DNA from 3 places in the Sphingobium sp. PAMC28499 genome. Region 1 is predicted to be linked to each of the others. Evidence: riboswitches for the same ligand, from Rfam matches in the RefSeq annotation. Region 1 holds a riboswitch; each other region holds the start of a gene.
What was found. Region 1 has a riboswitch for cobalamin ahead of E5554_RS08005 (TonB-dependent receptor). Riboswitches for the same ligand answer to the same signal wherever they lie in the genome.
Positions count from the first base shown of each region.

Region 2: another riboswitch for cobalamin. It lies ahead of E5554_RS05615 (TonB-dependent receptor); the one in region 1 lies ahead of E5554_RS08005 (TonB-dependent receptor).
Region 3: another riboswitch for cobalamin. It lies ahead of E5554_RS16825 (TonB-dependent receptor); the one in region 1 lies ahead of E5554_RS08005 (TonB-dependent receptor).

Region 1 covers NZ_CP039248.1:1,643,260-1,653,392, forward strand. Annotated here, with positions in the region: gene E5554_RS07955 (methyl-accepting chemotaxis protein) at 1-1,107, shown strand, start outside; gene E5554_RS07960 (hemerythrin domain-containing protein) at 1,115-1,552, opposite strand; gene E5554_RS07965 (Fe-Mn family superoxide dismutase) at 1,731-2,345, opposite strand; gene rnk (nucleoside diphosphate kinase regulator) at 2,766-3,170, shown strand; gene ispZ (septation protein IspZ) at 3,292-3,945, opposite strand; gene ftsY (signal recognition particle-docking protein FtsY) at 3,935-4,873, opposite strand; gene mtaB (tRNA (N(6)-L-threonylcarbamoyladenosine(37)-C(2))-methylthiotransferase MtaB) at 4,873-6,114, opposite strand; gene dapF (diaminopimelate epimerase) at 6,117-6,929, opposite strand; gene E5554_RS08000 (threonine/serine dehydratase) at 6,970-7,977, opposite strand; cobalamin riboswitch at 8,117-8,359, shown strand; gene E5554_RS08005 (TonB-dependent receptor) at 8,530-10,133, shown strand, end outside.
Region 2 covers NZ_CP039248.1:1,161,988-1,172,120, reverse strand. Annotated here, with positions in the region: gene E5554_RS05615 (TonB-dependent receptor) at 1-929, opposite strand, end outside; cobalamin riboswitch at 1,065-1,258, opposite strand; gene E5554_RS05610 (ABC transporter substrate-binding protein) at 1,325-2,185, shown strand; gene E5554_RS05605 (acyl-CoA thioesterase) at 2,198-2,596, opposite strand; gene E5554_RS05600 (S9 family peptidase) at 2,596-4,668, opposite strand; gene E5554_RS05595 (aminopeptidase P family protein) at 4,779-6,560, shown strand; gene E5554_RS22960 (hypothetical protein) at 6,567-6,707, opposite strand; tRNA gene E5554_RS05590 (tRNA-Thr) at 6,823-6,897, shown strand; gene E5554_RS23280 (DUF1294 domain-containing protein) at 6,973-7,146, opposite strand; gene E5554_RS05580 (TonB-dependent receptor) at 7,202-9,220, opposite strand; tRNA gene E5554_RS05575 (tRNA-Gly) at 9,570-9,644, shown strand; gene E5554_RS05570 (sigma-70 family RNA polymerase sigma factor) at 10,024-10,133, shown strand, end outside.
Region 3 covers NZ_CP039248.1:3,513,572-3,523,704, forward strand. Annotated here, with positions in the region: gene E5554_RS16805 (PepSY-associated TM helix domain-containing protein) at 1-1,385, opposite strand, end outside; gene E5554_RS16810 (TonB-dependent receptor) at 1,599-4,112, opposite strand; gene E5554_RS16815 (FecR family protein) at 4,235-5,302, opposite strand; gene E5554_RS16820 (RNA polymerase sigma factor) at 5,324-5,902, opposite strand; cobalamin riboswitch at 6,045-6,287, shown strand; gene E5554_RS16825 (TonB-dependent receptor) at 6,475-8,610, shown strand; gene E5554_RS16830 (hypothetical protein) at 8,613-8,894, shown strand; gene E5554_RS16835 (PepSY-associated TM helix domain-containing protein) at 8,891-10,133, shown strand, end outside.

The DNA.
Region 1 (10,133 bases):
GCGGAGATCGGCCGGGTCATCGTCCATGGCTTTGCTGTGGTGCTGCAAGGCACGATCCTGGGCTATCTCAGCATCAGATTGCATGCGCTGCTGCTGGCGCAGGATGCACATGTGGCGGATACCGCCCGGCTGGCACGGGAAGCGCAGGCGGGGCGCAATGCGGCGGAATCGGCGATGGATGCCCAGCGCCAGTCCGACGCGCGCGAGGCGCATCTGCGGATCGAGCGGGATGCCGAAAAGACACGGATGGCGCAGGACCGGCGCAGCGAGACGCTGGCGCTGGTCGGCGCCTTCCGCCAGTCGGTGGCGGGCGTGGTGAGCGCGGTCAGCGCGGCAACGGGCGAACTCAAGGAATCGGCCGGGCTGCTGCATGATCTGGCGCGCCGGGCGAGCGTGGGCACGGACGAGACGATGGCGGCGGCTGGGCAATCCTCGGCCAGCGCGGCGGTGCTGGCGCGGCGGATCGAGCAATTGTCCGAATCGATCAGTGCGATTGCAGCGGCGGCCAGCCAGCAGGCGAGCCTGGGCGGCGAGGCGCAGCGCGTGTCGGTGGCGGGGCATGAAGCGATGCAGGCGATGGAAGGGCGCACCGCGTCGATCACCAGCTTCGCCGATTCGATCACAGAGATTGCCGCCCGCACCAATTTACTGGCGCTCAATGCCACGATCGAGGCGGCACGGGCCGGCGAGGTCGGGCGCGGCTTTGCGGTGGTGGCCGGCGAAGTGAAACAGCTGGCCAACCAGACGGCGAGTGCGACCGGCGAAATCCAGTCGCTGGCCTCGTCCGCGCGGCAGGGGGCCGGGGTGGCGCAGGAAGCCCTGTCCGAGGTGGCGGGGAGCGTCGAGGAACTGGCGCAGGCGGCGCAGGCGATCCAGCGTGCGGTGGCCGACCAGCGCGATGCGACGGCGGCGATCGGCCAGTCGGCGCGCGATACCGCCCGCGACGCCGATCATATGGCGCAGCGCATGGCGACCGTGGCCGATGTCGCGCGTAATACAGAAAATCTGTCCGATCGCGTGTCGAGCGCGGCGGCCGGCCTGTCGCGCACGGCGCAGGAGTTGCAGCGCGCGACCGACCTGTTCGTGGCGCAGCTGGAAGCGGCCTGATCGCCGGTCAGCCGGCGCGGGCTGTCCACGTTGTCGCAGTTCCATCAGCAGAACGGGCCAGCGGATAGAGGATGCGGTCCTCGCGATCGATCCGCCGGGCAAGGGCATCCAATATCCGGTCGCTGTCGGTGCAGAAGCCGCGCCAGTCGCGGGTGATCCGCTCATCGGTCCAGCCGGCCATGTAGCGGGCGAAGCTCTCGGCCAGCGCGCCGATTTCGGCCTGGATGCGGGCGGCCGTGGTGCGGACGCGATCGTCGCCCTGGCGCTGGAGCGCGGGGTAGAGGATGCGATCCTCCAGCGCGAGATGGGCCATCAGCTTGCGCGCCAGTTGCCAGCGCAATGCGCTCACCGCCTGGGGCTGGTCGGGATCGGCGATCGCCTGGCGCAGTTGCGCGGCGATCAGGGCGATCTCCTCATGCTGCGTGCCCAATTCGTCCATGTTCATCGCGATCCCCCTGCTGGCCAGGTTCGATCATGCACCGCCCGCCGTTAAGGGGGCATTGGGAGCCGGGACAGGCAAAGCGCGCAAAGCCTGTAAAAAGAAAGACCGCCCGGCGCCTGCGCACCGGACGGTCTTTCTGTCATCGATCCTGTGGATCAGGCTCCATCGGAGCCTGTCACGATCAGGCCGGCTGGTCGGCGCGGCTTGCGCCCTGGCCGTCGAGATTGAGGGCAGCGAAATCCCAGTTGATCGCTTCCTTCAGCAGCTTTTCGGCATAGGCCGGGCGCAGGTTGCGATAATCGATATAGTAAGCATGTTCCCACACATCGAGGATCAGCAGCGGAGCATGGCCTTCATGCGCGACCGGGGTGTCGGCGTCATGATAGCTGGTCACTTCCAGCTTGCCGTCCTTCAGGATCAGCGCGGCCCAGCCGCTGGCGAAGTGGCCGACGGCCTCTGCCTTGAGCTTCTCGATCAGCGCGTCGACCGAACCGAAGGCTTCCTCAATTTTGGCGAGCAGTTCGCCCGTCGGGGCGGTCTTCACCGGCGACAGCGAGTTCCAGTAGAAGGTGTGGTTCCAGATCTGGCCGACCTGGTTGAACAGGCCGCCCTTGGACGACTTGATCAGTTCGACCAGCGACTTGCCCTGCAGGCTCTCGTCGGCGGCGACCAGTTCATTGGCCTTCACGACATAGGCATTGTGATGCTTGCCGTGGTGGAAGTCGAAGGTTTCGACCGACAGGATGTCGCCAAAGGCGTCCTTGGCATAGGGAAGATCGGGCAGAACAAAGGCCATGGCGGAACTCCTCGGGTTCGTTATGGGGCGGCTCGCAGCGATGCTTGCGATGCCGGTTTATCATATGGTCCATGCGGGGCGTGGACGCCTCCGTCGCTTCCCATATGCGCACCCAACGCCCAAGAAAACCAATATGTGCCTATTGCGAAACGATCGCAGAAACAGGCGGTTGGCGGGGCTTTCGGGCGATGACGGCCGGGCAGGGCCGGGGCGGCTTGCTTGACAGGCGGGACGGGGCCGAACATGATCCCGGCCATGCCGTTCAAGGTCATCTTTGCACGCTTCCGCCATCATGGGGGACAGCTTCTCGCGGGCCATCCGCCCCGGACCTGACAGGCGCGCTGCCGGCAGGTTCGGGGCACCCTTCTTGACGCTTTGCGCCCGAGCACCGGGCGCGCACCCCTATCAGGAAGTTTTCCCATGACCCTGCAACAGAAGTGGGCGGCCGTGCCGCCGATCCATATCGTCGAATCCGAAGCCGACATGATTTCCGATCTGGCCTGGGCAGCGCGCGACCGCTTCCCGGACGTCAGCCAGTTGTTGCTGGAGGAGGTTGGCCGGGCGCAATTGTGCAGCCGGGCGGCGCTACCGGCTGATGTCGCGGCGATGGGATCGACCATCCTCTATCGCGATGGCGCGCGCGGGACGCCGCGTCGGGTGGAGCTGGTCTATCCCAGCCATGCCGATGTGGCGCTGGGCCGGATATCGATCCTGACGCCGGTCGGCGCCGCGCTGATCGGGATGCGGGCGGGCAACGCGATATTGTGGCCGGACCGCGACGGCCATCTGCGCGACATCCTGGTGGACGAGGTGGTTCAGGCCTAGGGCCAGTCCTGTCCCACATCCGTCATCCTGACGGAAGTCAGGATCCATTCGGCACTACGCCCGAGAGCGAGCGCAGAATGGATCCCGGATCAAGTCCGGGATGACGGCAGTTTTTTAGGGGTCAGCCCTGCGGCGGGGTGGTTTCGCCCACCTCGTCGCTGTCGAGGCCATCGTCCAGGGTCAGGCCGTGGCGCAGCAGCATCGGGATGTTGGCGCCGGCGAACACGACCGAGACGATGGTGACGCCCCAGACCTTGACGGCGAGCCAGGTGTCGAAGCTCATCGACCGGCGCATCAGCTCGTTGGCGACCGCCATGGCGACGAAGAAGAGGGCCCAGTTGCGCGACAGCTTGCGCCAGCCTTCCTCGGTCAGCCCGTCATAGGCGGCCTGGAGCAGATATTTGAGCAGCGGCTTGCCGCGCAGCAGCCCGGCGAACAGCATCAGCGCGAAGAAGGCGTAGATGATGGTCGGCTTCAGCTGGATGAAGCGCTGGTCGTGGAAATAGATGGTGAGGCCGCCGAAGAAGAGGATCAGCAGCGCCGAGAGCCACAGCATCGGCGAGACCCGGCCGAGCTTCACCTTGGAGATGATCACGGCGATGACGATCGCGGCCATGAAGGCGGCGGTGCCAAAGCTCATGGCGGTGATCGGGTTGCCCGCACCCCAGAACCAGCCCGCGCCCTTGTAGCTCAGGAAAAAGACCAGCAGCGGCCCGAAATCGAGCGCGAGGCTGAGGCTGCCGCCATGGGCGGGCTTCTTGGCGTCAGCGGGCATAGGCCGTCCCCGCGATCGCGCGTGCCATGTCGCCGGCATCGAACGGGCGCAGATCCTCGATCTTTTCGCCGACGCCAATGGCGTGGATCGGCAGGCGATATTTCTCCGCCGCCGCGACCAGCACGCCGCCGCGCGCGGTGCCGTCGAGCTTGGTCATGACCAGGCCCGTGACCTGTGCGGTTTCCTTGAAGACTTCGATCTGGTTCAACGCATTCTGTCCCGTGGTGGCATCGAGGACCAGGACAACGTCGTGCGGGGCAGCCGGGTTCAATCGGCCGAGCACGCGGCGCACCTTGGCCAGTTCGTCCATCAGTTCGGTCTTGTTCTGCAGCCGGCCGGCGGTGTCGACGATCAGCACGTCGATGCCGGTAGCCGTCGCCTGTTTTACCGCGTCGAACACGATGCCGGCCGCGTCGCCGCCTTCCTTACCGGCGACGATGGGCACGCCGAGGCGTTCGGCCCAGACCTTGAGCTGGCCGATGGCGGCGGCGCGGAAGGTATCGCCCGCCGCCAGCATCACGCCATAATCCTGTTCCAGAAAATTATTGGCGAGCTTGGCGATGGTGGTGGTCTTTCCCGATCCGTTGACGCCGATCACCAGGATCACCTGTGGCCGCGGGAAGGCCTCGATCTCGAGCGGGCGGGCGACCGGGGCCAGCACCTTCTCAATCTCCTCCGCGATGATCTCGCGCAGATATTCCTCGGTCAGTTCCCTGTTGTAGCGTCCTTCGGCCAGGCGATCACGCACCCGGCCGGCCATGGCCGGGCCGAGATCGGACATGATCAGGGCTTCCTCGATCTCGTCGAGGGTCTGGTCGTCGAGCGCGGCCTTGGTGAAAAGGCCGGTCAGATTCTCGCCGAGCTTGTCGGAGGTGCGCTTGAGACCGCCGAAGAGGCGGTCGCGCCAGCTGGTGCCGGTGTCAGTCATTATTGCGCCTCTTGCGCGATCAGCGCGCCATTCTCAAGGCCGCTGATGCGGGCCGCGACGATCGTGGAGGGGGGCTGGGGCGTGGTGAAGCGCACCGGCGCGAAATTTTCGGCATGGCCCGACAGGCCATTGCGTTCGACCAGCACCGACTGGCGGGTGCCGACCAGCCGGGCGAGCCAGGCGTCGCGCTGCGCCGCGCAGGCATCGCGCAGCAGCGCGGCGCGCGCCTTGATGGTTGCGCGATCCAGCTGGGGCATGCGCGCGGCGGGCGTGCCGGTGCGCGGCGAATAGGGGAAGATATGGCCATGGACGATGTCGCAATCGGCGACCAGCGCCAGGCTGTTGGCGAACATGGCCTCATCCTCGGTCGGGAAGCCGGCGATGATGTCGGCGCCGATGCTGATGTCCGGGCGGGCGGCCTTCACCCGCTCGACGATGCGCACGGCATCGGCGCGGGCATGGCGGCGCTTCATGCGCTTCAAGATCATGTCGTCGCCGGCCTGTAGCGAGAGATGCAGATGCGGCATCATGCGCGGCTCATGGGCGATGAGGTTGAACAGCCGCTCGTCAATCTCAACACTGTCGATCGAGGAGAGGCGCAGCCGGGGCAGGTCCGGGACATGCTTGAGGAGCCGTTCAACGAGTTGGCCGAGCGAAGGGCTACCTGGCAGGTCCGGGCCATAGCTGGTGACATCAACGCCGGTCAGCACGATCTCGCCATAGCCCGCATCGACCAGCTGCTTTGCCTTGTCGATCACCGCGCCGGCGGGGACGGAGCGGCTGTTCCCCCGGCCATAGGGGATGATGCAGAAGGTGCAGCGATGATCGCAGCCATTCTGCACCTCCAGAAAGGCGCGGGCATGTTCGGCAAAGGCGCTGGCCATGTGCGGCGCGGTGTCGCGCACGGCCATGATGTCGGAAACGTTGACCTTATCCGCCACCGGGGCGAAGGCGGCGGCCTCCAGCTTCTCCCGGTTGCCGATCACGCCGTCCACTTCCGCCATGGCGGCGAAGGTCTGGGGCTCGGTCTGGGCGGCGCAGCCGGTGACGAGGATGCGGGCGTCGGGGCGGTCTCGCCTGGCGCGGCGGATCGCCTGCCGGGTCTGGCGCACGGCCTCGGCCGTCACGGCGCAGCTGTTGACGACGATCAGGTCGTCCTGTGCGCCGGCCATTTCGCGAATAGCCTCGCTCTCCGCGATGTTGAGCCGGCAGCCCAGGGTGATGATGTCGGGACCGGCCACGGTCAGAAGCGGTCCCAGTCCGCCTCGCCGTCGAACACATGGGTGGCGGGGCCGGTCATGCGGATCGTGCCGCCCGGTGCCCAGTCGATCTCCAGGTCGCCGCCCGGCAGGCTGACCGTCACCGGGCCGGCCATCAGCTTGCGGCGGATCGCCGCGACGGCGGTGGCGCAGGCGCCGGTGCCGCAGGCGCGGGTCAGGCCGGCGCCCCGTTCCCAGACGATCAGGCGCAGATGCTGCGGGCCGACGACCTGCGCGAAATTGACGTTCACGCGGGCGGGGAAGAGCGGGTCATGCTCGATCAGCGGGCCGAGGCGCTCGAAATCCACCGCGTCCAGATCCTCGACGAAGAAGATCACATGCGGGTTGCCGACATTGACGGCGGCCGGCGCGGGCAGGTCTTCCCAGCTGGCCGACATCGTCAGCGTGTCCATCGGATAGCCAAGCGGGATCGCGTCCCAGTCGAAGCGAGGCGCGCCCATGTCGACGCTGGCGCCGCCGTCCACGCTCTTGGCGTCGAGCAGCCCGGCCCTGGTCCGGATCAGCACATCCTTGCCAACGAACAGCGGCACGCAGCGGGTGGCGTTGCCGCAGGCTTCCACTTCCGAACCGTCGGAATTGAAGATGAGCATCGACACGTCTGCCTGATCGCCGGTCTCCGCATCGCCGATGACGATCAGCTGGTCGCAGCCGATGCCGGCATGGCGATCGGCAATGGCGCGGGCGCGCGCCTCCGTCATCGCGACCGGCGCCTGGCGCGCGTCGATCACGACGAAATCATTGCCCAGACCATGCATCTTGGAAAAGCGGCTCATCATGGCGCCGCATTTAGTGCGGGACGGGGCAAAAGACCAGCGGTCAGGCGTCTTGGCCGCCGATGATCGCGGCATAGGCGGCCGGATCGACATTGGCGCCGGAGATGACGAGGGCGGTGGCACCGTCGCTGGGCGGGGCGAGGCCGGCAAGCATGGCGGCGAGCGCGACCGCGCCGCCCGGTTCGACCACCAGCTTGAGCGTGGTGAAGGCGAAGCGCATCGCGTCGCGCACCTGATCGTCGCTGACGACCAGGCCGCCGGCCAGCAGGGCATGGTTGATCGGGAAGGTCAGCGCGCCGGGGCTGGGCGCCAGCAGGGCGTCGCAGATGCTGCGCGCGTCGGGCGAGACGGTTTCGCGCATGCCGCTGGCGAGCGAGCGGGCGGTATCATCGAAACCGGCGGGCTCGACCGCATAGACGCTGATGTCGGGGCGGGCGGCCTTGACCGCCGTGGCCGTGCCCGCGACCAGCCCGCCGCCACCGCAGCAGACGAGTATCTGTGCGAGGTCAGCGCCGACGGCCTGGGCCTGCTCCAATATTTCGAGGCCGATCGTGCCCTGGCCGGCGATGATGAAGGGATCGTCGAAGGAGGGGACGAGGGTGGCGCCGCGTTCGGTTGCAAGGGCGGTGGCGATTTCCTCACGGCTCTGGGTGAAGCGGTCGTAGGGGACGACCTCTGCGCCGAGCGCGCGGGTGTTGGCGGTCTTGATCGCCGGGGCATCGGCCGGCATCACGATCGTGGCGGGAATGCCGAGCAGGCGGGCGGCGAAGGCGACGCCCTGGGCATGGTTGCCCGAGGACCAGGCGACGACGCCCGCCGCCCGTTCCGCAGCGTTCAGCCGGGCGAGGCGGTTATAGGCGCCACGGAACTTGAACGATCCGCTATGCTGGGCGCCCTCGAACTTCACCAGCACCCGCCGGCCGCAATGATCGTTGAGCGCGGCATTCTCGATCAGCGGGGTGCGGACCGCCGCCGGCGCGATCAGCCGCGCGGCATCGGCGACGTCGGCGGCAGTGATGGCCATCAAGGATAGATCTGGCGAATCGGTCATGTCGGCTCCTTGGGTCAGAGGCCCCTGCATAGCCGCCCGCCGGCGCCGCGCAACGATCCGCCGGGGCGATCCTGGCCCGCTTGGCAGGGCTTGTGCTTTGGCTTATGGGGGCCGCGCGCCGGGGCGGTCAAAAGCCCCGGACGCGCATGATCGCGCCGGTGCCCGCAAGGGCTGAAAACGGGAATGCGGTGCGGGGGGCGCAGCCCTTCCAAATCCGCGGCTGTCCCTGCAACTGTAAGCGGTGAGCGCGATGCGCAGGGTTCCCAGGCTCTTCAAAAGGGGAGGGCCGGAACCGGCCACTGGACCGACAGGTCCGGGAAGGCTGGCGCATCGCTGCCCTGACCCGCGAGCCAGGAGACCTGCCGGCGTCTGGTCGCTCTTGCCCTGGCCCAGGGGATGGCCATGGCGCGGTGTTTCCGTCGAGCGACGCCCATGGCGGCCGGGGCCGCATCGGTGCGTGGGGCGGGGCGCTGGCGTCTTCCCGATCCTCACGCAGCGACCGCTTGTGCGGACGCCCCGGTTCCAAATCGACGGACGCCGGGGGACGATAAAATGAAGACGTTGGGGATTTCGCTGATCGCGCTGCTGACCGCTACGCCGGCATTGGCCCAGGATGACGATATCGTCGTCACCGCTTCGGGCATCGCACAGCCGCGCGACGAGGTCGGCCAGGCGATCACGGTGATCGATGCCGACACGATCAGGACGCGCCAGGCGGTCGATGTCGTCGACCTGCTCGCCACCACGCCGGGCGTCCGCTTCAGCCGCAACGGTTCCACCGGCGGCGTGACCGGCGTGTCGCTGCGCGGCGCGGAGACGACCCAGACGCTGGTGCTGATCGACGGGGTCAAGGTCAACGACCCGAGCGGCATCGGCGACGGCTATGATTTCGGCCATCTGTTGACCGGCAATATCCGCCGGATCGAAGTGCTGCGCGGCTCCAACTCGGTGGTCTATGGCAGCCAGGCGATCGGCGGCGTGGTCAATGTGATGACCGGCGCGCCGAGCGAGGGTTTCGAGGTCAATGCCTCGGCCGATTATGGCTATAGCGATACGCTGAATGCCAAGGCCGATGTGTCGGGCACGCGCGGCGCGGTGTCGGGCGGCGTTGGCGTCGCCTATTTCAACACCGACGGCATTTCCTCGGTCGGCCGATCCTTCGGCGGCGTGGAGAAGGATGGCTATGAGAATATCGCCACCAACGCCAAGCTGAAGATCGCCTTTTCCGACAGCCTGAGCCTCGACCTGCGCGGTTACTATATCCATGCCGATCTCGACTATGACAGTTTCTTCGGCGCGCCGGCCGACAGCAGCGACGTCAGCAAGCTGGACCAATATGTCGGCTATGCCGGAATCAATCTGGCGCTGCTCGACGGCAAGCTGACCAATCGGGCCGCCGTCACCTGGCTGCGCAACGATCGCGACTATTATTTCGTGCGCGGCACTGACCCGGACTATGGCTATTCGGGCACCAATCTGCGGTTCGAATATGAGGGCGTCTATGCCCCGGTGGATCAGGCCAAGCTGATCTTCGGCTATGAGCATGAGCGGCCGGACTATGAGTATTTCGGCTTTGGCGACATAGCGAGCGCGAAGGCGAACATCGACAGCGTCTATGCGCTGGCGGTGGTGAAGCCGCTTGCCGGCCTCGCCGTCACTGGTGGGCTGCGCCATGACGATCATAGCCAGTTCGGCGGCGCGACCACCTTTGGTGCCAACGCCAATTACACGCCGAACGCCGGCGCGACGAATATCCGCCTCTCCTATGGCGAGGGCTTCAAGGCGCCGTCCCTCTATCAGCTTTACGACACTTATAGCGGCAACAGCGCGCTGCGGCCGGAGCGCTCGAAAAGCTATGATATCGGCTTCGACCAGAGCCTGGACGGGGACAAGGCCGTGCTGTCGCTGACCGCCTTCCGGCGCGACACCCGCAACCAGATCAATTATGACTATGCGACCTACACCTATGGCAATCTGGACCGGACCCGCGCCAAGGGCGTGGAAGCGACGCTGACGCTGAAGCCGGTCGAGGCGCTGACGGTGGCGGCCTCCTACAGCTATGTCGATGCGCGCGACCGGTCGGGCGGGGCCACCGATGGCAATCGCCTGCCGCGCCGCGCCGCCAATGCGGTCAGCCTGTCGGCCGACTATCTCTG
Region 2 (10,133 bases), 480 kb from region 1:
CGCGGGTTGCGCGGGTCGTAATTGTCGCGATCGGTGTCGGTATAACCATAGCCGAAGCGGTTGCGGAAGCGGCCGTCGAGCAGTGCGACGTTAAGGCCGGCATAGCCGACAAATTCACGATTGGTGCCATAGGCCGGGCTGTCCGCGCTGGTCGCGTCGAAATCGACCCGGCCATCGGAATAATAGCCGCGCAGGTCCGCGCTGATCCCGTCCGCCAGCGCAACCTCGACCCGGCCGGTGACGCTGCGGTTGGTATAGCCGTCCTTTTCCTTGCCACCAAAGGCCGGGCTGATCGCCGAAATACCCTCGGTGGTGAAACTCTGGCCGCCGATCCGCCAGCTGACCGGGCCAGTCTTGCCGCCCAGCGCCGCGCGGGCACTGACCGTGTCACGCGACCCCGCCTCGATATCGAAGCTCCCCTCCAGCGCCTTTTCGGGCATGGCGGTGACGACATTGACGACGCCGCCGATCGCCTGGCTGCCCCACAGGGTCGACTGGGGACCGCGCAGCACTTCGATCCGCGAGGCATCGCCGACCAGCAGATTGGCGAAATTATAGCCGCCGCCGGCCGAGGATGGATCGTTGAGCTTCACGCCGTCGATCATCACCACGGTCTGGTCGGATTCCGCGCCGCGGATGCGCAGCGACGTCGCCGTGCCATAGCCGCCATTGCGCGAGATGCTGACGCCCGGCGTGCGCAGCAGCAATTCGGTGACGCCCAGATCCTGCGCCCGGTCGATCGCTGCCTTGTCGAGCACGGTGACGGAGGCCGGCACCTGATCCACCGGCGTGGCGAGGCGGGTCGCCGTGACGAAGATAGAGGATGCCCCGGCATCGGCGGCGGCATCGGGCGGTGGCGCCTGCTGCGCCTCTTCGGCGAAAGCGGTGGTGGAGAGAAGGAAAGAACAGAAAGTCAGATATTTGAACACATAAGCCCCCGGACGAGGGACCGCATCCCAGGGACGATATCGGTGCCCGGCCGGGCGCGACATGGTCCCCGCAATTTGCGGTCCACCTGTCGCCACGCGGGTTCACCCCCGTCCGCTCGGCACACCCTGTCCGCGCGAAGGACGACCGCGACCGGCAGGTCTCCTGGCTCGCGGGTCATCGCTGATTCATACCGCCTTCTCAGAACCTTGCGGTCCCAATGGCATGTGGCACAAAGGCTCGCCGCTCACAGTTGCAGGGGCAGCCGGGGTCTTGAACCCCATTCCCTTTTCATCCCCATTGCCGGGGAACCTGTCGCAGTCCGGGCGATAGGCGAGCCCGACTGGAGCGTCAATCTTCCTTGCCTGGCGGAGCGCGCCGGCTAAGGGAGGTGGCCATGCGGATATTTGCGCCCATCGGCCCCGGCAAGGGGATGATCGCCCTGATGATCGCCCTGGTCGGTGGCGCCACCTTATGGGCGGCCACCGCTCGCCAGCCTGCCAGTGCCAGCAAACGTCCGCAACGGATCGTGTCGCTCAACCTGTGCGCCGACCAGTTGCTGGTCGCGCTGGCCGATCGCGACCAGATTGCCGGCCTGACCCATAATGCCGGCGATCGGCAGATGTCGGCGGTGGCTGCCATAACGAAGGGCCTGCCCATCCTCGACGGATCGGCCGAACAGATTTTGGCGACCAATCCCGATCTGGTGATCGGCATGCCAGCGCGGCGCAATCCGGCGATCGCGATCCTCAAGGCCCAGCATTATCCCGCCGTCGACCTGAAAAGCGCGGACAGCTATGCCGATATCGTCGCGTCGATCCGCACGGTGGCGCAGGCGATCGGCCATGCCGACCGGGGCGAAGCGATGATAACGCGGATGGACCGGGAACTCGCCGCCCTGCCCCGCGCACCGAAGCCGAAGGTCGCAGCCTATTATCAGCGGCGCGGTTATATGACCGGCACCGGCACGCTGGTCGACGACCTGATGACGCGGGCAGGGCTGCGCAACCTGGCCGCCGACCTTGGCAAGCCGGCGATCGCGCAGGTCAGCCTGGAGGAGATGGTCGCCGCCCGGCCTGACTATCTGATCGTCGAGAGCGCCACCGACCGCATCACCGACCAGGGTACCGAAATGCTGCACCATCCCGTGCTGCGCGACATAGCGCGCATCAGCCTGCCCCAGGCCTGGACCGTGTGCGGCGGACCGGCCTATGTGCAGGCGGCCCGCGCCCTATCCCAGGCCGTCAGCGCCCGCTGAAGCTGGGCCGGCTCAGCCCTCGATGAAGTTGGCGGCGACTTCGGCCGGCACCCGCATCAGCCGGCCGCTTTCCTTGTCGATCATCGCCCAGGTGGATTTGGCCGACACCTTCACCTTGCCGTCCGGTCCGGTGAACTCGATCAGCCGGTCGAACCGCGCGCCGCGCGGTCCTTCCGGAATCCAGGTGCGGCCCGACACGACATCGCCCTCGGTCACGTTACCGCGATAATCAACCTCATGCCGGGTCACGACCCAGATATAGGCGTCGACATGGACGGGGTCGGCATCGGTCATCCAATGTTCGACCGACAATTGCTCCATCCACTGCACCCACACCGCATTGTTCACATGGCCCAGCACATCGATATGCTCGGGCCGCGCGATGAATTGCTTGGTGAAGCTCGACGCCATCAGCCTTCCACTCCCAGCTGCCACAGGATGAACGCAAATTCCTCGGCGGTCTCGTGCAGGCTCTCGAACCGGCCCGACTTGCCGCCATGCCCCGCGCCCATATTGGTCTTGAGCAGCAGGATATTGCTGTCCGTCTTGGTCGCGCGCAGCTTCGCCACCCATTTGGCCGGCTCCCAATAGGTGACGCGCGGGTCGTTGAGACCGGCGGTCACCATCAGCGGCGGATAATCCTGCGCGCGGACATGAGTGTAGGGATCATAGGACTGGATGGTCCGGAACGCGGCTTCATCCTCGATCGGATTGCCCCATTCGGGCCATTCGCCCGGCGTCAGTGGCAGCGTCTCGTCCAGCATGGTGTTGAGCACGTCGACAAACGGCACATGCGCCACCACCGCGCCCCACAGGTCGGGATCGCTGTTGATGACCGCGCCCATCAGCTCGCCGCCGGCCGATCCGCCCGAAATGCTGATCCTGCCCTTGGCCGAATAGCCAAGATCGATCAGCCCCTTCGCGACATCGACGAAATCGGTGAAGGTGTTGGTGCGCTTGTCGAGCTTGCCGTCCAGATACCATTGCTGGCCCATATCGTCGCCGCCGCGAATATGGGCGATGGCAAAGGCAAAGCCGCGATCCAGCAGCGACAGGCGGCTGGTCGAGAAGCCCGGCTCCATCGCCAGCCCATAGGCGCCATAGCCATAAAGGTGCAGCGGCGCGCTGCCATCGCGGGGGAAGTCGGCCGGATAGACGATCGACACCGGAATCTGCGTGCCGTCGCGCGCCGGGATCATCAGCCGCTCGGTGGCATAGCGGCTGGCGTCATAGCCCGAGGGAATTTCCTGGACCTTCAACACCTCCAGCTCACCCGTTGCCAGATGATAATCATAAATGGTGTCGGGCGTGACCATCGATTCATAGCCGATGCGAAGCTTCGTCACCTCATATTCGGGATTGTCGTCGAGACTCGCCGAATAGCTGGCTTCCGGGAACGGAATGCGCTTTGCCGCATGGGTCGCATAATCGCGCAGCTCGATCTGGTCGAGCCCGTCCTGCCGCCCTTCTGTGACGTAGAAGGTCTTGAACAGGGTGAAATCGGTCAGGTAGAAATGGGCGTCGGCGCCGATCACTTCATCCCACTGGTCGGGCGCGTCGAGCGATGCCTTCACCAGCCGGAAATTGGGATGGGTGTCGTTGGTCTTGATGTAGAGCGTGCCCTCATGCTCATCGACGTCATATTCGCGGCCGGCCTTGCGCGCGGAGACGAGCAGCGGCGTCGCGGTCGGATTGTCGGCCGGGATCAGCCAGGCTTCGCTGGTGACATGGTCGCCAGTCGCGATGACGATCCATTTTTCCGAGGAGGTGAGGCCGATCGAGACGCGAAAGCCTTCATCATCCTCATGGAACAGCTCGACATCGCTCTCGACGCTCTGGCCCAGCCAGTGCAGCCGCGCATTGTCGGTCCGCCAATTTTCATTGGCGAGGCCGTAGAGCAGCCCCCTTGAATCGCTGGTCCACACCAGCGACGACAATGTGTCGGGAATGACTTCGGGCAGGATTTCACCCGAAAACAGATCCTTGATCCGCGCCTCGAACCGTTCGGAGCCATTGGTGTCGATGGCGTAGGCCAGATAGCGGCCGTCCGGGCTGACCGACATGGCGCCCAGACGAAAATAGTCATGCCCCTGCGCCAGCGCGGGTTCGTCCAGGATCAGCTGATCCTCGCCGCCCGCAGCGGGCTTGCGATACCATTTGCGATATTGCGCCCCGGTCTCGAACGCGCGCCAGTAGATATAGTCGCCATCCTTTTGCGGAACCGACTGGTCATCTTCCTTGATGCGCCCCTTCATCTCTTGGAACAGCGTGTCGAGCAGCGGCTTGTGCGGCGCCATCGCGCCCTCGAACCAGGTGTTCTCCGCCTCCAGATAGGCCAGCACATCCTTGTCCTGGACGTCGGGATAGCCGGGGTCGCGCAGCCATGCGTAGGGATCGTCCACCGTGATGCCATGATGCGCGAAACTGTGCGGGCGACGTTCGGCGATCGGCGGGGACAGGGGCGGCTGCATTTGATCGGTCATTAACTATCCATGGTCCAGACGGGGGCTGCGCTGGAATAAGCGCGCCGGCCCCTCTATGTTGTCGGCATTATGGCCAACGCAAGAGGCCGGAATGATCCAAGGGAAGTTCGATGTCCAGTTATGAAGATCGCCTGAAGGCCCTGCGTGCCCAGCTGGTACGCCAGAAGCTTGATGGTTTCGTGGTGCCGCTGACCGACGAGCATATGAGCGAATATGTCGGCGCCTATGCCCAGCGGCTCGCCTGGCTGACCGGTTTCCAGGGCTCGGCCGGCAGCGCCGTGGTCCTGCCGGAGGAGGCCGCGATCTTCGTCGACGGCCGCTACACGCTGCAGGTGCGCGAACAGGTAGACGGCGCCCATTGGCAATATGAAAGCGTGCCGCAGACCTCGATCGCCGCCTGGTTGAAGGATCATGCGGGCGAAGGCGCGCGCATCGGCTATGATTCCTGGCTGCACACCCGCGCCTGGGTGAAGCAGGCAACACAGGCCCTGGCGGACAAGGGTGCGGAGCTGGTCGCGGTCGACACCAACCCCGTCGATGCCGTCTGGCCCGATCGCCCGGCGCCCAGCGACGCCAAGCTGGTGGTCCATGACGATCGCTATGCCGGCAAGAATGCCGCCGAGAAGCGTGCCGATATCGCCGACTGGCTGGTGTCGAAGAAGGCGGATGCCGCCGTCCTCTCCGCGCTCGATTCGATCGCCTGGGCCTTCAATATCCGCGGCAAGGATGTGGAGCGCACGCCGGTCGCGCTGGCTTATGCCATCGTCCATGCCGATGCCACGGCCGACCTCTATGTTGCGCCGGAGAAGATGGACGAGGCGGTTGCCAAGCATTTGGGCAACGCCGTGCGCATCCATGACCGCGCCGCCTTTGCCGATGCGCTGGCCGACCTCAAGGGCAAGACCATCGTCGCCGATCCCGAGCGGGCGGTCGCCGCCATCTTCGAGGCACTCAATGCCGGTGGTGCGCAGATACTCAGCCTGCGCGACCCCGCCGTGCTGCCCAAGGCGATCAAGAACGACACCGAAATTGCCGGCCACAAGGCGGCGCAGGCGCGCGATGGCGCCGCCTTGAGCCGCTTCCTCCACTGGATCGCGGTGGAAGCGCCCAAGGGCGGCCTGACCGAACTCTCCGCCTCGGACCGGCTGGAGGCGTTCCGCAAGGATACCGGGCTGCTGGAGGATCTGTCCTTCGACACGATCAGCGGCGCCGGTCCCAATGGCGCGGTCGTCCATTATCGCGTCGAGGAAAAGACCAACCGCCCGATCGAGACCGGCAGCTTCTATCTGGTCGATTCGGGCGGCCAATATCGTGACGGCACCACCGACGTCACCCGCACCATCGCCATTGGCAGCCCTAGCGAAGAGATGAAGCAGCGCTTCACTCTGGTGCTGAAGGGCCATATCGCGCTGGCCCGCGCGGTCTTCCCGGTCGGCACGCGCGGCGGCCAGCTCGACGTGCTGGCACGCCAATATCTCTGGGCGCAGGGTCTGGATTATGCCCATGGCACCGGCCATGGCGTTGGCAGCTTCCTGTCGGTGCATGAAGGGCCGCAACGGATCGCGACCTTCGGCGGCGGCGACGAGCCGCTGGTGGCGGGCATGATCCTCTCGAACGAGCCGGGCTATTACAAGACCGGCGAATATGGCATCCGCATCGAGAATCTGGTGCTGGTCGAGGAACGGGCGATCGCCGGCGGCGAAAAGCCGATGTTGGGTTTCGAAACCCTGACCTTCGCGCCGATCGACCGCAACGCCATCGCCGCCGACCTGCTGGACGCGGGTGAGCGCGCCTGGGTCGACGCCTATCATGCGCAGGTGCTGGCCGTGGTCGGCCCGCAGCTCGACGGCGAGGCGCTGGCCTGGCTCCAGACGGCCTGCGCGCCGCTCTGACCCGAATCAGTCCTTGGACGATTCCGGCGCGGGGGTGGGCTCAGCCCCTTCCCGCGCCACATCGCGGCTCTGGGCCTTGCGCCGCCGCAAATTGTCGCGCAGCGCCTGCGCCAGCCTTGCTTTCTTTTCGTCCGGGGTCTCGCTCATGACGAAGCGCATAAGCAAAATGCATTATCTGCCGCAACCCGCCTTGACAGGAGGCAATGGGGCGGCCATAGGCGCGACCTCCGAAGCGCACGGCGCGACGGAGACGAAATAGAGTGCTGCCGTAGCTCAGTGGTAGAGCGCATCCTTGGTAAGGCTGAGGTCGCGAGTTCAATCCTCGCCGGCAGCACCATTTCTCCCCCCGACAGATGAAAAATCAGATCATCGCCCATCCGGCGAGGACCAGCCCCTGCGCCGCGGCGATCAGCTATAGCCACCGGACGAAAGGCTGTTTGCGCGTCTTGTGACGAAAGAGGTGGCGGGCGGCAAATGCACCCGGCGTCCCGCCTGCGAGCGCCCAGAGCAGCAAGGTCCGCTCGCGGATTCGCGCCATTCCCCGCACGGCCCGGCGCTTGTCGAACCCGAACAGCATGAAGGCCATCAGGTTCGCCAGCAGCAACCAGGCGAAGGCGAGGAACTGCGCGGCAGGAATCGGCTCAACCGCGCACGGTGACGCCGATCCAGAGCGTCCTGGGCGTACCCAGGTCGATGGATCCGCCGGCATTGCGGGTGACGACATCCTCGTCGAACAAATTTTCCCCGCGCGCGACCAGGCTGATGCCGTGGCCGATCGGCAGCCGGGCAAGGGCGTCGAGCGTCAGCGCATCGGGCAGCACGTCGCTCTGCAGGTCATCCTCATATTGCTTGGCCGTGTAGCGCAGCGTGGCCGACAGTTCCGGCCCGGCCTTCGGTGCCCAGGCCAGCGTCGCGCTGGCCGAATGGCGCGGCACCTGCGCCGGGGCAAAGCCGTCAAATGCCATGCCCGGCGCATCGACCTTGCTGCGGCTATAGGCATAGGAGGCGAGCAGCGAGAAATCGGCCGGCAGCTGCGCGCTGGCGGTCAGCTCCACGCCCTTCGCCACGATCGCGTTCACATTCTGGCGCTGGCGGGTGTTGGCGGCGATGGTGACGTTCGCGATCGCATCGTCGAGCCGGTTGTAGAAAAGCGTGGCGGAGAGCTGCATGCCCGACGCCGGGGTCAGGTCGATGCCCCCCTCCACGCCCTTGAGCTTCTCTGGCTTGAGTGCCGCATTGGCCTGGTTGGTGATCGGGAAGACGACGAAGGGTCGATAGAGCTCGTTGAGCGTGGGCAGGCGGAAGCCGCTATAGGCCGCGCCGCGCAGCGCCACCGCATCGCTGAGATGGTAGAGCGCGCCGGCCCGACCGGAAAATGCCCAGTCGGAACGATTGGCGTAGCTGCTGTCCTGCGTCACCAGGCCGGCCGCACTGACCGCCTTGTAGAAGCCGTTGCGGATCGACCAGCGATCGGCCCGCACCCCGCCGGTCAGGACCAGATTGCCAATCGTCCAGTCATCCTCGGCAAAGATGCCGCTGGTGATCTGGTCGCCACCGGCATGGCGGCGCGATGTCAGCGGGTTGGTGGCGATGCCGGCATTATAGGCATCTTCAAACATGTCGCCGGTGGCGAAGCGGGTGTCCATACCGATGCGCAGCACATGATCCTCGCCGACCGGCGGGCGCAGCTCGATCTTGCCGCCGATCCCGGTCGAGGGGGTGTTGCGCTGGTCGAGCGACTTGCGGAAGCTGGTGGAGGAGATGACGATATTGGAGAAATTGCGCGCCTGGAGATAGGCAAGTGCATCGACCTGCCAACGCCCCCGGCTGATATAGCGGATGCTGGCGTCCTGGCCCCGGCTCATGCTGTCGGCGCCAGCAAAGCGCAGCGTGCGATTATCCTCGAACAGGGTGCCGCGAAACTGGATTTCCGAGGTCGCGTCGATCGGCGCGACGGCACGCACATTGGTCGACCAGCTGTCATAGGCGGCGGGCACGGTGGCGGCGACGCGCTGATCCTTGGGCGTGGTCTGGAAGCCGTCACCCCGGTCCCAGCGGCCCGAGAGCGAGACATAACCATTGCCCAGATCCGGCGCGATGCTGGCCGACAGCTCGGTCGCGTCCCTGCTGCCATAATAGGCGCTGGCGCCGAAGACCGGCATCTGGTCGCGGGTAGCGCTGGCCAGTTCGATCGTGCCGGCGACCGCGCCGGCGCCGAACGCGCCACTGCCGCCGCCGCGCGTCACCCGCACCAGTGCCAGCCGGTCGGGCACCAAAGCCGAAAAGGGGATATAGCCGAAGAAGGGATCGGCCACCGGCACGCCATCGAGCAGCACCAGGGTCCGGCTCGACGCATTGCCGCCCAGCGCGCGCAGCGTGGCGCCCTGGTTCGACGGATTGGACGCTCGGCTGTCAGAGCGGCGGAACTGCTGGAAACCCGCGACATCGGCCAGCACGCTCTCGATCCGACCCGACGCCGCATCCGCCAGCCGATCCCGGTCGATCACCACAGAGCCATAGGCCGGCGTCCCAGGCGGCAGGGCGAGGCCCGTGCCGGTCACCACGATCGACGCGGCCTCATCCGCCGTCACATCGGGCGCCTGGGCAGCTGCGACGCCGGGCAGCGCGCACAGCATCAACGGCAGCGGCAGGATTTTCATGAAGCGCGTCCCCTTGGTCCGATTTTGCATCGGGGACTAGGAAGTCGCGCCCTGCACTGTCAAGCCGCGACCACCGGCTGCCCTGTCATGACCAATATCGCGCAGATACATGCACACCATGGCCAAAGGCGGCATGATTCGACGATTCGCCAAGGGCCGATCCACAGCTGCGTTCGCCCCGGCGCCACCGCCAATTTAATCACACCGCCAAAACCCCCGGAAAACGGGGGATTTTTTCCGTTTTCAAAAAGTTTTTCATTTTTCTGCAATTCAGCCCTTGCCGACTTTGGAAACCACTGCTAGTTCGCCGCCACCCGCCGAGAGGGACACACTCTCCCGGCCGCCAAGAGCGGGCGTAGCTCAGGGGTAGAGCACAACCTTGCCAAGGTTGGGGTCGAGGGTTCGAATCCCTTCGCCCGCTCCAGAATTCTTCAATAAAACCAAAGAATTCTGGCCCGCCGGGGCCGATCGAAACCGCTTATTTTTCCTTCGAAAATCGCAAAGTAAGCGCATGGTAAGCATGTTTGGGGCTAGGTTCCGCTGTGCTTTTTCCATCACAGTTTACCAGCCTCTGATCGCACCGGCTGCCTTGCGCAATCGATTACATGCCGCCATCATCGTGACGTGAGGAAATCCGAAGAGTGCCTCGCAAGCATACCTGCCAAGCATAATTTACGTCGGTCCACGAAGGACGGGCGGCCGCCTAGAGATGACAGTGGCATGTCGAACCGCGGCATAGCGCAGGGGAAAGCAAACAGTCGGGCGGCTGCCCGATGGCAGTTGCTGTCGCCTGGATTTGACTTGTGCCCTCTCAATTCCCTTTCCCGTGCCATCGTCCGCCTAGGTCCGTATCCTCTGGATGCCACAATAGTCCCGCCGATGGGACGCCGGCATCCGACGCCGTTTCTCCGCC
Region 3 (10,133 bases), 1.9 Mb from region 1:
GCCCGACGCAGTGGACGGCCCAGCGCGTAGAACAGCGTGCCCAGCCATAGCGCGAACAGACTGTGATATTCCCAGGCCGCACGGTCCATCATGTCGACCGGAAGCAGTCGGTTGGCCCAGAAGAAGCCCGCTACAGCCAGCGGCAGGCCCGCAATCGTGGCGACGTTAAGGCTCTCGACCAGACGCACGCCGAACGGCTCCTGATGCCCGCGGTCTTCGTTCAGATGAAAGCGGCGCCGCTTGACCGACCACAGCACCAGTCCCGTACCGACCATCGCGCAGCCAAGCAGGCCAGACGCAAAATAGGCCCAGCGCCCCCAGAGATCGGCGTAGAGGCCTTCATGCAGGTTGAATAGCACGCTCTGTGTCACGCCCGGCGCGCCGCTGGAGGCCGGCTCATCGGGCAGGCGCTGGCCGGTGTCGGCGTTGAACCGCATGGTTGCCGCATCATTGCGCCCAAGGCCCATCGGGACGTGGGTGATTTCCACTGCCGACACCTCGCCTTCCATCCGCTCGACGGTGATCCAGGCGATCTGGTCCATGCCCCACGCCTTGCCGGCCTGTGCGATCATGGGCGCGAGCGGTGCTGCCGGGCGGCCTATCGGCGCATGCTTATGCTCGCCGCCTTCGTACAGTTCATCATAATAGGCCCCGCTCGTTTCCGGGTCGGTGCCGTAGATCACGTCCTTGCCGGCGGGCATGTAGGCGAAGAGAAAGAAGACCAGCCCGCTATAGGTGATCATCAGGAAGAAGGGCAGCGCCATCACGCTGACCACATTATGCGCGTCCAGCCAGGAACGCTGGCCCTTGCCGGGGCGGAAGGTGAAGAAGTCCTTGAAGATCTTCTTGTGGGTGATGACCCCGCTGACGATCGCCAGCAGCATCAGCATCGTGGCTATGCCAACGATCCGGATCGCCCAGTCATAGGGCAGGTAATGCAGTGCATAGTGCATGCGGTAGAGGCCAACGCCGCCCGCCGTCTCTCGCGGTTCGGGATCGGGCGGCAGGACGGCGCCGCTGGCCGGGTCAAGGCGCTCATTGCTGCTAGCGCCATAGTCATGCGTCCCGCTCGGCATTTCCTCCCAGCGGATGGAGAAATTCTGCCAGTCGCGGTCCCCCTGTTGCCGGTAGGGGAAGATGATCTGCCAACTCGCGGCGACCGGTGCGACTGTGGTCAATCGTTCGATGGCCCGGTCGGCCAGGATCGTGCGATCGACCTCGGCGGGCGCCACCGTGACCACCCGCTCGGGCTGCATCCAGCGGCTAATCTCCTGCTGGAAATAGCCCGCCGTGCCGGTCACGAAGACGAAGAACAGCAGCCAGCCTGCCACCAATCCAACCCAGGTGTGCAGCCAGGCCATCGACTGGCGGAATGCGTCTTTCATGCGATTGCTTTTCAATACCGTTTGGAGAGCGTCTGTCAGTTAGACGTTTGACCGCTGTGGATTTTCACATTTTCTCTCGCAACATGACCCGGCCCATGCCCGCGCGTGGCTTGCCTGACCGAGCAAAGCGGCCTTTGGAGCGGGGCGTTCGCCGCCATATCCCGCGCGAAACCTTCGACTGGGAATGTCGGAGGTTTCGCGCGGGTCATCGGCTCAGTAGGTTCCGCGCAGCGTCACCATGAAGTTGCGGGGATTGCCATAAGTCGCCGCGCTGCTGGTGGAGACGCGGTACGTCTTGTTTGCCAGATTATCGAGGTAGACACCCAGCGTCAGATGCCGGTTGATCTCGTAATCGGCACTGGCGCCGATCACGGCATAGCCCTTGCGCAAGTCCGAGTTGCCGAACACGCGGACGCCGGCACCAAGGCGCAGCCCCTCCAGCGCATCAGGAAGCTGATAGGTGCTCCACACCCGCGCCGAATGCTTGGGTGCCCAGAGCAGGATCGGGCCGCCTTCGTCGTCTTCCTTGTTCTTGGTCACGTTGAACGTGTATCCGGCGGAAACCTGCCAGCTCTGCGTCAGCGCGCCTTTCAGTTCGGCGTCGAACCCCTTGCTGGTCTGAAGCTTCGCCACGCGCTGCATATAGGTGGTGCCATAGCCGGGGATGACGACCTGCCCCTGCGTTTCATCATTCACGTAGACGTTGTTCTTCTCGATGTAGAACACCGAAAAGGCCGCCTGCAATGCACCTCCGTTGAGGTCACCCTTGACGCCGCCCTCGAAGTTGCGGCCGGTGGTCGGCTTGTCCGAAAAGCTGATCTGGGTGGCATCCTCGTGCCACTGGCCGATCGGCACGATGTTCTGCATCGGCTCGAAGATTTCGGAGTAGCTGGCATAGGTCGTCCAGTCGGGCGAGACCTCATAGGTGACGGCCGCGTAAGGCACGAACTTGCCGATCGTCTGGCCCCGGAAATTCTCGTTGCGGCTGTAGCGCCCACCGATAATCACCTTGACCGGATCGGCGATATGCATGCCCAGCGTGCCCCAGAAGCCGTAACGGCTCGTGACCCAGCCGTCTTCGCCATAGACGCTGCCCCATTCACCATAGCCGCTCCAGGTCGATATTTCGGCCGCAGTCGGCTTGGTGTAGCGATAATAGGTCAGGTAATCGTCAACCGTCACGCCGGCGATACTGCCAATCGGGTTGGTCGAATTGGCGTCGCTGCGCGACCAGTTCGCGCCGACGGCAACGTCGTGCTGCCGGCCGAACAGGGTAAACTTGCCCTTCAAATTGGCGTCCGCCATCGTCTGGTTGGAATAGCCGTGCGACATCCAGCGCATGAAGAAGCCGCTGGGGACTGCCGCATCGGAATTGATGCCGATGCCATAATAGCCATAAAGCTCGTCGGAATCGACTTCGCTGCGGGTGAGGTTGACGGTCAGGTTCCAGTCGGGGCTGAAATCGTGGCTGGCCTTGGCGAAATATTGCAGGGTCTGCGCCTTGTCATAGGACCATTCGGGCATCCAGGAATCCCGCTTCGACAGGATCGGCAGATTCTCCGGCGTGCCGAGACTGCCCGAACGCCATGCCAATGTGCGTTCATATTTCTGCGTATTCAGATCGTCATAGCTCAGGCCCGCCGACAGCGTTGTATGCGCGCCTGCGTCCCATTCAATGATGCCATAGCCGAACTTGTCCTTGGTATAGGCGCCGGTGAAATAGGAATCCGCGTCCTGCCAGCCCGCCACCACGCGCGCCCGCAATGTGCCCGAAGCATTGAGCGGCCCGCCCACGTCAAGCTCTGCGCGGTAATTGTCCCAGCTTCCCGCATAGGCTGCGAACTTGATCTGGCGCTTGGTCGTCGGGCGCTTGCGCACAAGGTTGACCGTGCCGCTGGCATCCCCGTTTCCCGAATAGAGCCCATCCGCACCGCGCATCACCTCGACATGGTCATAGGCGAGCAGATTGGGCAGGCCGACGCCGTTGATGATCGATTGCAGGCCGTCATGCATGCGCATGGGGCTGCCGCCGTCTATCGTCAGGTTCTGCATCAGAAAGCCGCGCGAATAGAATACGGGGGTACGGGCATTATAGGAGGCCACGTAGATGCCCGTCACCTGATCGAGCGCGGCGGTCACGGTGGTGATATCCTTGTCCTCGATCTCCTGCGCGGTCAGCACCGTGACGCTGCGGGGGATGTCGCGCAGCCGCTGCGCCGACTTGCCGCCGACCTGTGCATATTGCCCGGCAAGGGACTTCGTCCCCTCGGTCATCGTCAGGGCAAGGTCCGCGCCATCGGTGCCGTTGGCCGTCATGGTTGCAGTTGCGCCCTCGACCCTCACCGGTCCCAGCTGGACCGCCCCCTCAGCAGACCTGGGCGCTCTTTCGAGCGTATAGGAGCGCGCGCCACTCTGCCGGAAGGTGAGGCCTGTTCCGACCAGCAGGCGCGATAGCGCCTCGGCCGGGCCATAGCTGCCCTGAAGGCCCGGACTGGCGATGCCGTTCGTCAGGTCTGCATCATAGATGATTTCGATATCGGCCGCCTCGCCAAGGCGGTTGAGTGCAACGGCCAGCGGCCCGGCGGGCACATTATAGCTGCGCTCCTGGGCATAGGCGCTCGTTGGCATGACGATCCCGGCGCCCAGCGCGGTCGTCGCGAGCAACGTCGCCGGAATGACAGTGCGAAATCCCGCCACAGCAGCCTTGCCGGCCTCTACAATCTTCACGTGTTAACCCCCAAAATTCAGGCATCTTATATGAATGGCAATTCGCTAATGCGAAGCGCCTTCAAGAACATGACGTCTCAAATCTCGAAGTGAGAACCGGGGAGCCGAATTTTTTTGTGGGTTCAGCCGTGAATGAAAATCACCCGGTCGGTGAGACGGATGGAGGCCAACTTCAAGGATGCCTGGAGTGTGTCGAGCGCGGCGACGGGATTGTCGGTGCGGAAAATCCCGCTGACGCGCCGGTTGCCCAGATCGGTGCCGATGATGCCGATATATCCCGGATGATAGCGATTGAGCTCCGCCACCACGGCTCGCAGCGGCTGGTCCACGAAGACAAGCCGTTTGCGGGTCCAGGCGGAGACCGCATTTGCATCGACAGTGCGAACGGAACCAACGCCGTTCCTGTCATATCTGACGGACTGGCCTTCCTTCAAGATCGCGATGGAGCCCCCGGCGCCCGGCGCTGCCACGCGAACGCTGTGCAGGGTAACGGTAACCCGCGTCCTGTCGGCATGACGATCGACGATGAACCGCGTGCCCAGCGCCGTGGCCGATCCGCCTTTCGCTTCGACCGAGAATGGGCGCCGGGGATCGCGCGCCACCGAAAAGGCGGCTTCGCCTTTCAGCACATGCACGATCCGGCGATCCGGCTGGTAATCGATGGATATGGCGCTGTCGGTATTGAGCTGGACCTGCGATCCATCGGCAAGGGTCATGGTGCGCTGTTCGCCCGTCGCCGTCATCGCATCGGACCGCAGCGCCGTCGGCCAGTCCCCGATCGCGCCCGCGACAAGAAGGGCGACGCTGGCCGCGACGGCGGGCGCAATCCATTTTCTTTTGCCTTCCGGTCGGCCGACCGGCGGATAGCCTGGCATTGGCGGCTCGCTAAGCCTGCGCTGCGTCACTTCCGAACGAATGGCCGGATGCCCCATGAAGCGCCACGCCGCACGGGCCATTTCAAAGGCCGGTGGGTGACGCGGATCGCTGCCCAGCCATTGTTCCAGGGCCGCAATGCCATCATCGCTCAGGCCGGCATCCTGTTCGATCGCCCAGCGCGTCGCGGCATCCTCGATCGGATCCGGGGCATCCTCGTCAGCGCCCATAATGCATTCCGATCGCTTCTCCCGTCTCAACCATGGAAATTTCACACTCTCCATAATCATTGACGTTCGAAAGCGGCATCCGGACACTCCGCAAGCCAACAAATCGCCTCATTCGCTTTCCCCTAATCGGGTCATGCAATGTCGCAAGGCCTGCTGGAGATGTCGGACGACCATGCTGCGGGAAATCCCGATCCGATGCGCAATGTCGTCCAGAGTAAGTTCGTCAAATTTGCGCAGGATGAAGATTTCTCTGGTTCGCGCGGGGAGTTCGTCGATCGCGGCCATCGTCACGGCCAGACGCTGGCGATCGGACAGTTCGGTATCGGCTCCAACCATGTCGGCCGGGACTTCCTCGGGGAGCGTATCGGCGGCGTGGAACAGGGCAGCATATCTGCCGTCCGCCCTGATGCGATCCTTCGCCAGATTGGCTGCCAGCCTGAACAGATAGGCCCGCTTGTTCAGGATTGGCGGATCATCCTCAATACGCTGCACCTTGAACCAGAGGCTTTGCGTGACGTCTTCCGCTGCCGGCCGATCGCGCAATATGCTTTCGACAAGTCGCAGGAGCGACGTGCGCTCTTGCAGGAGCAGGCGCGTAAGGGCGGCGGCGTTGTTGAGCATCGCTATCTGCCGACGCATTACGTGCATTGATAATCGTTCGCAACAACTCATGTGCCGCTTGTTCATGACTGCTAACGGGGCGGTGTGTTCAGCACCTGAGCGTCAGGGACAGCCGCATACCGGCCGTCCAGGCATGACCAAATTCCACGTTCTACGAATTTCTTGCTATCCTGTTCGATAGCCCATAGTTCCCAGCCCGTCCCCTACCGGGGGACAAGATCGCGTTGGTGCTTCGAAAGAGGCTTAAAAGGGAACGCGGTGGAGAGGTACTGCCCCTGAAGCCGAGGCTGTCCCTGCAACTGTAAGCGGATAGCGCGATGCATATCTCGGCAGGCCAAGGATGCCTGTCGCAGCCACTGGGCCGGACGCTAACTCCTGCGAGGCCTGGGAAGGCCGTGCATCGTGCGATGACCCGTGAGCCAGGAGACCTGCCAGCGTCCGGTCGCTCTTGCCTTGGTCCAGGGGATGGCCGCGGCACGGTGTACTCCGTCTGAGCGACGAACTTGCGGCCAGGCCGCAACGGTGGGTTCCGCCGGTCGCTCGTTTGCGCCCGGTCTCCACCGCTGCGCCCGTGCGAGGGGACGTCCTCCTGCGCGGGAACCTGTCTGTTCGACTGGAAAACGCAACGGGGGTTACACATGAATACACGATCGCTTCTTTCCGGCCTAATCCGTTCCGGCGCATCATGTTGCGCACTGGCGGCGAGTGTCACCGCAACGCATGCTCAGGAGACCGCCGAGCCCGCGCCCGATGGCACGGAAAATATCGTCGTCACGGCGCGCAAGGCCGGCGTCCTGCAACTTGGCCAGCAGGCCGATGCCTCCAGCCGCCTTGGCCTGACGCCGATGCAGACGCCCGCGAGCGTCGATGTCATCACCAAGGAGATGATCCGCAGTCTTGGTGACCGCACGGTCGTTGCGGCGGCGGCGCGCGCGCCGGGCCTGATCAACAACTCCTCGGCATTCGGCTATTCCCTGAGTTCACGCGGGTTCACCGGCTACACCTCGGTGATGCAGCTCTATGACGGCATGCGGGTCTATACGACGACCACGCAGACCTTCCCCGCTGATCCCTGGATGGCCGAGCGCATCGAGGTGCTGCGCGGCGCTGCTTCCGTACTGTACGGCGAAGGCGGCATCGGCGGCGCGATCAACGTTGTGCGCAAGAAGCCCAACACCGAAGAGTTCGAAGGTGAACTACGCCTCAGCGGCGGCTCTTTCGATACATATGCAGCGGCCGGCGGGATCGGCGGGCCGATCGGGGACAAGCTCTCCTACCGCGTGGATCTCAGCTACAACCGGTCGGACGGCTGGATGGAGCGCGGACGCTCCCGTAGTCTCGCCCTGTCGGCCGCGCTGCGCTACCAGGCCAGTGACGATCTGGTGCTGACCCTGACGCATGATCGCGCCGATCTAGATCCGACGATCTGGTACGGCACGCCGCTGCGTGATGGCAAGCTGGTCCGCGATATCCGCAAGAAGAACTACAATATCGCCGACCGCTCGTTGCGCTTCGACGACGCCTGGACCCAAGCCAAGGCGGAATGGACGCCGGCGGACGGCGTGGCGATCACCAACGTCGCCTACTATCTCACCGGTTTCAAGCACTGGCGCAATGCGGAGGGCTATGCCTGGTCCGGCGATCAGATCCGCCGGTCGAGCTATCTGGAAATCTTCTACAAGACCAAGCAGTGGGGCGACCGCTTCAACGCTGTGTTCGACCACACATTGCTGGGCATGAACCACCGCCTAAGCCTGGGCGGAGAGTATAACAGCGGATCGCTGCTGCGTACCGACAGTTCGCCCAATTCCCGCTCCGATCTGGTGGATCCCTACGACTACGCGCCCGGCACGTTTCTGGATGGCGCCTTCGGCACCCGGTACAAGTATAAGACAGATGTGCAGCAATGGGCGCTGTTTGGCGAAAGCCGCCTCTCGCTGACGGATCGACTGTCGCTGGTGACGGGCCTGCGCTACGATCGCCCGAAGACCGAGCGCCACGATGCGCTCGATCCGACCGCCGACTACACCGCGCGCTATCCCAGCACCAGTTGGCGCGCGGGACTGGTCTATAATCCCACGGACACGATCTCGCTTTACGCGCAATATTCGGCGGCAGCGGACCCGGTGACGGCGTTCCTCACCGCTACGCTGGCACAGACCAGCTTCGATGTATCGACCGGGCGGCAATGGGAAGCGGGCGCCAAGGCGACCTTCCTGGACGGCCGCGGCGAGTTCACCCTGTCGGGCTATCGCATCGTCAAGACGAAGATCCTGACGCGCTCCGCCAATGATCCCACGGTGTCTGTGCAGGTCGGCCAGCAATCGTCCTACGGCGTCGAGGCATCGTTCGGACTGGCCGTGACCAAGTCCTTCAGCATCCTGGCCAACGGCACGATCCTGAACGCGCAATATGACGACTTCGACGAACTTGTCGGCACGGAGCTTGTCAGCCGCAGCGGCAACATGCCGATCGGCGTTGCCGAAAAGGCAGCCAATCTGTGGCTTTCTTGGCGGCCGGTGCAACCGCTGCACCTCGACACCGGCCTGCGCCATGTCGGCAAGCGCTATTCGGATGCCGCCAATACCCGTCGCATTCCGGCCTATACGCTCGTCGACGCCTCGGCGCGCTACGACCTTGGAGAGAAGACGAGCGTGACGCTCAACCTGCGCAATGTCTTCGACCGGATCTACGTCCAGAACAGCTATTCCACCTCGCAGTGGGTGCTGGGTGAGCCGCGCAGCGTCGCGGTGACGTTCGAACAGCGGTTCTGATCGTGCCGGCGAGGCAGGAGCCGGGCTGGCGCGCCATCGCGCCGCGCGTGCTGGCATCGACCATCGGTGCCTATGGTCTGTGCTATGCATGGATCTGCGCGGCGGTACGCCTGCTGCCGATGGATGCGGTTGACGCCAACATCCTTGCTACCTGCCTCGCCTTCATGCTGTTCGTGACGGTGATTCTTCGCGCCTTTGCGGTGCGCAGCGTCACGCGGATCTGGGGCGAACTGCTGGTGGGCACGGCCCTCCCCTTCGCTCTGATACTGGGGGTCGCCAGATGAAGGATAGCCTGCGCCAGTCCATGGGCTGGTTCCATACATGGTGTGGGCTGCTGTTCGGCTGGGTTCTGTTCGGCGTCCTGCTGACCGGATCGCTGGCGGTATTCTATACGGAGATCAACCTCTGGACGACGCCCGAACTGCGCTCTCCGGTGGCTATCGACCGGGGACGAGCCGTAGCGATGGGACGGGATTATCTCACCCGCATCGCTCCGGATGCCCGGCAATGGCGTATCGTCATCCCCACTGCACGCGAACCGGTGCTGCGGCTGGTGTGGACCGACGGCGCGGGCAAGGCCACCACCCATCGCCTGAACCCGCAGACCGGCGCCCGCATCCCGCGCGACATGGACGCCGGGTTCTTCTTCATGCGCTATCACTACACGCTGGGGATCGATCGCAAGTCCAGTCCCATCGGCTTCCTGATCGTGGGCGCGGCGGGCCTTGCGATGCTGGCCGCATCGATCAGCGGCGTCATCATTCACAAGCGCATATTCCGCGATTTCTTCACCTTCCGCCCCTGGGCCTCGCGCCAGCGGGCGTGGATGGATGCGCACAACCTTCTCTCGGTGCTGCCGCTGCAGTTCCACATGATGATGGCCTATACCGGCCTCGTCCTGATCTATTACGCCTATATTCCCGCCGGCGTCGCGACGCTGAACGGCGGCGACGTCAAAGCCTATCAGGCCGCGGCTGCGCAATCGCGCTACATCGACGTGGATACACCCGCCGGATCGCCGCGGGCCACGGTTGCGCTGATGCCGATGGTCGCACGCGCCGAGCGCGCATGGGGTGGCGGAGCGGCCGTCAACATCTATGTGAGCCATCCCGATCGTGCCAATGCCACGGTCGAGATCTGGCGACAGCGCGACGATCGTATCGCCAGTTTCCCTGATCGCGTGGACTTCGCGGGCGCCGACGGCCGGTTGCTGCGCGTTCTGGTGAAGCGCTCCCCGGCTCGCGAAACCCAGGCCTTCCTTGCCGGACTGCACTTCATAGAATGGGGCGAAATCGCTGCCCGCTGGCTCTATTTCCTGACCGGCCTCGCCAGCACCGCGATGGTTGGGGCTGGCCTTGTCCTCTTTACCGAAAAGCGGGCGCGCCGGGGCGGATCGGCATTTCACGCCATGGCAGGCCGGATCACCATCGCCGCTGTGGCTGGAAACATCATCGCCTGTGCGGCGTACCTGCACGGTGAGCAGTTGCTGCCTCCCGGCATCGAAGGTCGCCGCACTCTGGCCG